2 regions of the Bacillus sp. SH7-1 genome follow, and region 1 is predicted to be linked to the other one. Evidence: riboswitches for the same ligand, from Rfam matches in the RefSeq annotation. Region 1 holds a riboswitch; the other holds the start of a gene.
What was found. A riboswitch is a leader RNA that binds a small molecule or an ion and turns the genes downstream of it on or off. The one in region 1 is predicted to bind preQ1.
Positions count from the first base shown of each region.

Region 2: it holds a riboswitch for preQ1, as region 1 does, so the genes downstream of both, queC (7-cyano-7-deazaguanine synthase QueC) here and DN390_RS16755 (QueT transporter family protein) in region 1, are expected to answer to the same signal.

Region 1 is NZ_QNUD01000018.1:7,601-10,815, forward strand. It holds gene DN390_RS16745 (zinc-finger domain-containing protein) at 1-16, opposite strand, end outside; gene DN390_RS16750 (ribonuclease H family protein) at 29-688, opposite strand; gene DN390_RS16755 (QueT transporter family protein) at 840-1,325, opposite strand; PreQ1 riboswitch class I at 1,332-1,376, opposite strand; gene DN390_RS16760 (aldose 1-epimerase family protein) at 1,509-2,381, shown strand; gene DN390_RS16765 (reverse transcriptase-like protein) at 2,451-2,837, shown strand; gene DN390_RS16770 (DMT family transporter) at 2,851-3,215, shown strand, end outside.
Region 2 is NZ_QNUD01000010.1:597-3,811, forward strand. It holds gene queE (7-carboxy-7-deazaguanine synthase QueE) at 1-658, opposite strand, end outside; gene queD (6-carboxytetrahydropterin synthase QueD) at 651-1,142, opposite strand; gene queC (7-cyano-7-deazaguanine synthase QueC) at 1,142-1,804, opposite strand; PreQ1 riboswitch class I at 1,898-1,941, opposite strand; gene kinB (sporulation sensor histidine kinase KinB) at 2,149-3,215, shown strand, end outside.

The DNA.
Region 1 (3,215 bases):
GTTGCTTTTTATCCACGGTTGCACCTCTCTATTCGGTTATTTCTTTATGACTATCAATGACTGTTCCTTCTAATGCTTGCGTTGCTAATTGATGTGCTTCTTTATTTTGTTTTCTAGATATTGGCTCGCATACAAGTTTTAATTTCATTTGCTTCGATTTTTGTTCAATTTGGTCTAAATAATGATTTAAATGCTCATCATAGCAAGGCCATTCTCCGGCCAATTGTTGCAATACCACTTGAGAATCCCCGCGAAGTGTAACTGCTTCATACTTAATCCCTAATTCCTCGAGTATATTCATACCGTATAATAATGACGCATATTCGGCTTCATTATTATCATATATACCTTCTATATATGCGTTGCGGCGAATTCGGTAGTTTTTATTTCCTTTTTTATAGTACACACATATACCTACTCCAGCTTCTTTCGTCTGCACATCATAACCACCATCAAAATAAACGAGTATTTCTTGGGGCTCATCCTCCACTTGCTTACTCAGTTTTTTCATCTCTTTTAATGACCATTCTGCATCCATTTCATCGTAAAATAATAATTCTTTTACTCTTCCTGTTTTCTCGAAATCCTCTGCAAATTGCAGTACATCTTCTATGTTCATATAATCTGTCGTTAATTCCGTCTGCAAACCGCGCTTTGTTTTATACAACCAATGAATTTTATATTTCATACTAGATTCCCCTTATGTAAGACTTCTTATATGTATCCAGCTAATGAAAGCCTCACTTTATTTTATTATATTTTATCAAGAGTCTCTGAATTATATTCAGTATTATCACATGCAAAAAGAGCTATCCCTTTAGGAATAGCTCTTTCATCTATTACATAAATCTTTCAAATTGTACTCGCTTATTAATCCAGTACATTACAGGCATACCAATGGCCATTACAACAAATTCACCAGCTGCACATGTTAACCAAGTCAACATAAATGGTAAATCAAATGCAAGATGAAGTTCAATTGCAATCATAAACATTGTAATTGTAAAGATAACTGTATTAAAAATCATACGAGCCCAAACACCTTTAATGAATCGCATAGAAATAATGGTTGCAACTAGTGCAAGAATAGATTGCCCTACTCCAAATACTAAATCGTAAGCGATCATAGGTGAGAAAAAGAGATTCGTTAAAAATACACCTAATACAATTCCGTAAATTGCTTTCTTATTAAATACAACGAGATGATTAAACATCTCTGAAATACGAAACTGTACACTCGTAAAGCCAAATGGCTGAATAAGCATAGAAACAGCAATATATAATGCCGCTAAAATACCATTACCGACTAATGTTCTAATATTCATGACAAAATCTCCTTAGTTTTTTTACGTGGGATGGTTTCGAACCACGTTATTCGTTTTTTAAGCAACAAGATTATATTTTACGCGGTAGCCCCCCTTTCGTCAATAGATTCCTATCATGAACTACCTTTTTTCTTTTAGACAACGTATAATGAAATATATGAAAGATTTAGGAGGTTTTACTTCATGACTGCAACAATTCAAAACGAAAAAGTGATCGTTACCATCTCTGACAAGGGTGCAGAATTACAAAGCGTGCGCTTAAAAGAAGACAATACAGAATACTTATGGCAAGGTGATTCTACTTATTGGGGACGCCGTGCACCCATTTTATTTCCAATCGTCGGCCGATTAGTAGATAATACATACTACGTAGATGGTAAACCTTATTCTTTAACACAACACGGCTTCGCTCGTGATCTTACATTCTCTGTAAAAGAACAAAGTGAAACGAAAATCACTTATATCGTTACTAGTAATGAAGAAACATTAAAAAAATACCCATACGAATTCGAATTACTCGTGTCTTATGAACTAGATGGACAAATCGTTCATGTAACATATGAAGTGAATAATCCTACTTCAAAAGAGATGTTCTTCTCAATCGGAGCACATCCTGGTTTCAACTTCCCGTTATTAGAAGGTGAATCATTTACAGATTATCATCTATCATTTAATGGTTCTGAACGCTTAGAAACAAGTGTATTAGAAGGCCCTTACCTTTCAAGTAAAAAGCAATTAATCGCTGAAAATACGAATGAGTTACCACTTACATACGATTTATTTAAAAATGATGCGCTTATTTTTGAAAATATGAATACTGATGAAATCTCTATTCGTTCTCATAAGCATAATAAATTTGTAAAAGTAGAATTTGACGGATTCCCATTTGTCGGCGTATGGACACCAGGCGAGAACGCACCTTTCCTATGTATCGAACCTTGGTACGGTATTGCTGATGAAGCAAATCCAGCAAAAGATTTCAAGGAAAAAAAAGGAATTCAATCTTTACAAGCGAATGAAACATTTACATGTCGTTATAGCATTACAATTGGCTAATTACTCTATCCCCTACTTCAAAGAAATATATAAGTAGGGGATCATCTTATAATTTGGAGGTTTCTCATTTTGATTGAAGTATATATTGATGGTGCATCAAAAGGAAATCCTGGTCCTTCTGGTGCAGGAGTATTTATTAAAGGGGTTCAACCAGCTGTACAATTATCATTCCCCCTTGGGACAATGTCCAATCATGAAGCAGAATACCACGCTTTACTTGCGGCATTAAAATATTGCACGGAGCATAATTATAACATTGTCTCTTTTCGTACAGATTCGCAACTTGTCGAGCGAGCTATTGAAAAAGAATACGCAAAAAATAAAATGTTTGCACCTCTATTAGAGGAAGCACTGCAGTACATAAAAAATTTCGATCTCTTTTTTATTAAGTGGATTCCAAGTAGTCAAAATAAAGTCGCTGATGAATTAGCTAGAAAAGCTATCTTACAAAATTAACGGGGGTATGAGTGTGAAAAAAGATTGGATTGCTCCTCTTGCTTTATTATTTGTCTCTTTTATTTGGGGAGCTACGTTTGTTGTCGTTCAAAATGCTATGTCTTTCGTTGGTCCATTTACGTTTAATGGGATTCGCTTTTTATTCGCTGGAATTATTTTATTATTCGTTCAAATGATTTTCTCAAAAAAAGCTTCAAAACAAGATATAAAACAGAGCAGTCTCGCGGGACTAATCGTTGGATTCTTTTTATGCGTTGGCTATGTATTACAAACATTCGGCTTACTTTATACAACTTCTTCAAAAGCTGGTTTCTTAACAGGGCTTAGTATCGTTATGGTACCAATTTTATCTTTTATCTTTTTAAAACAAAAAGCTAC
Region 2 (3,215 bases), on a different contig from region 1:
TATTCATCTCTTTACAATTTACAGCTTTATCAATCAGCCACTCATACTTATCTAATAATTTCTTAATCAGCATCGTATCATCCACAGTTTTTGTATCATCATTCCCTACTTGTAAGAAAAATGGTACATCTGGATAACGTTCGTGCATCTTAACTGCATACTCGAAATCATAATCGTCAAATACTACTACCTTTAAACTAATATCTTTTCCTGCTAGTTTCTGAATAATAGCATCTAACTTCTGAAAATCAGTATTCATTGTCGAACTTGGTGGCTTTGGAGAAATCGTTATCTCATCAATTTGAAGTAACCACTCTTGCCATTTACTCCCTTGTGTTTCGATTGCTGTTCGCATTCCATTCTCTTTTAATATAGAAAGAAGAAACTCAATATTTTTCAGCAATGCTGGATTTCCACCTGAAATCGTAACATGAGAAAAATTTTCGCCACCAATTTCTACAAGCTCATTCCAAACGTCTTCTGCTGTCATCTGTCTAATTTGATCTTTAGCCGATCCATCCCACGTAAAAGCAGAATCACACCAAGCGCAGCTATAATCACAGCCAGCTGTACGGATAAACATTGTCTTTTGCCCTACAACCATTCCTTCACCTTGAATAGTCGGACCAAATATTTCTAAGACAGGGATTTTACTCATCGAGCATCCACTCCCGTCTTACTTCCGCATAACTAGTTGGCGTCTCGAAAAGACGAACAAATTCAACACGAGCTCCTTTATATTCGTTCGCACGATTATCTTTTAGTAATGCTTCTGCCATCTTTTCGTAAATCCAAACGACCATATTTTCAGCAGTCGTATTCATAGCTGGTAACGTTTCGTTTAAATAACGATGGTCTAAATAAATTTCTATTTCATTCTTCCAAATTTCTTTTATATCTCCAAAGTCAATCGCAAGACCTATCTCATTTACATATCCACTAATCCCAAATACAACTTTATATGTGTGACCATGTAAGTTTTTACATTTCCCTTCATAACAATGTAAATGGTGTGCTGCATCAAATGTAAATTCCTTGCTGACCATTACTCTTTTATTATGATATTTGAGCTGTTTACGCTGAATATCCTCGTCCATTTTTTGTAAATTTTCTACAATGCGAAATCCAAAGAAATTATCCATTAGTTACTCGCTCCTTCGCGTTCTTGTAAGTACGTATCTAATCCTGCTTTACGAAGTTGACATGCTGGACATTCACCGCAACCATCACCAATGATTCCGTTATAACATGTTAATGTTTTTTCTCGAACAAACTCGAATGCTCCAAGTTCATCTGATAATTTCCATGTTTCTGCTTTATCAATCCACATAAGTGGTGTATGAATCACAAACGGATAATCCATGGATAAATTTAAAGTAACGTTTAACGATTTCACAAACACGTCACGGCAATCTGGATAACCACTAAAATCAGTTTCACATACACCCGTTACAATATGACGTGCTCCAACTTGTTTTGCTAACACAGCAGCAAATGATAAGAATAGTAAATTCCTTCCATCTACAAACGTCGATGGTAATTCACCTTCTTCATGTGTAATCTCCATATCCGTTCTCGTTAACGCATTTGGAGCAAGTTGATTTAATAGACTCATATCTAGTACCGTATGTTTAATTCCTAGCTCTTTTGCAATTTCCGCTGCACAATCAATTTCTAGCTTATGACGTTGATTGTAATTAAACGTTACAGCCTCTACTTCTGCAAACTGCTCTATTGCCCAAAATAAACATGTCGTGCTATCTTGTCCTCCACTAAAAACAACAACTGCCTTTTCTTTTTTCATTTCACTCATTCTCCTTCTCTACTACGAATAAGAAGAAAGAACGTTCTTGAACTGTCACAATAAAAAAACAAAACAATACCTAAAGATATTGTTGTTTCCATAGTTTTTTATAGAGGGAGTTCGCGAACCTCTCCCGTGCATTGCACGGAATTCCTTCTTTCATTGACAAGGCTTATTGTAACATATTGTATACTACCAGAAAAAATTTCTGATTTTTCCGCTATTTCTCATTTCATTTCTTTCATTTTATAGTATGATTAATTTAATGTGAGAAGAGAGGAGGCATCCCACTGAAATCCTTTATTATTTATCTCTTTTTAAATATATTATTCATCCTTGTTACAATGCTCGTATACCATTTATTTTGGAATCAAAAAGGGAAACGTTCTCCTAAATTAAATTCAGCAATATTTATTGTATTATGTTGCCTCGTTACTATACTATGTATCACTTTCGCAGCAAAAACAAATTATGGATTTCAATTTGATATGCGTCATATCGTATTAATTGTCGGTACATTAACCGGAGGTCCTATTGCTGGTGGCTCTATATTAGTTGTATTAAATATATACCGCTTCTTATTAGGAGGAATAGGTGTTTTCCCATCGATTATCGGTTCTATCCTTCTATTTATTGTCCTATTATTTACATACAAATTTTTCAATCGAACTTCTAATCGTATAAAAATAACACTTGCTATTATCTACAGTCTCACATACGGATTTAGTTGGATACCTTTCTTCCTTTCAAAGGTTACAAACAAGGCTGATTATATACCACATATTATTGTGTATGAGTTATGTACGATACTTGGTACGATCCTTACTTTATATTTACTACACATATTACAAACTCAAGTGCGTCTCCAAAACGAACTTATGAATGCTGAAAAATTTCATTTAATTGGTGAAATGGCAGCGTCTATCTCTCATGAAATTCGCAATCCATTAACTTCAACGAAAGGATTTTTGCAACTTTTACAATCAGATACATGCACTGAGCAGGAGCGAAAATTATATATCGACATAGCCATCAACGGAATCGAACAAGCAAACCACGTCCTTACAGATTATTTAACCTTTGCGAAACCAAGTATTGAAAAAGAACAAAGATTACAGTTAGAGGAAGAACTACTACATGCATTATCGTTAATTACACCACTTGCTAATTTAACAAATGTGCGTACACATTATATAAAGCAAAGCACTTCTTTTTTTATCGCGGGAGAAAAACAAAAACTAAATCAATGCTTGTTAAATATTTTAAAAAACTGCATTGAGGCCATGCCAAAAGGCGGTGATCTTTATTTCACATTAGTTCCTGATCATAAGCATATTCAGTTATATATAAAAGATACAGGAATCGGTATGGATACAGAACAAGTGAAACGTCTCGGCTCTCCTTTCTATTC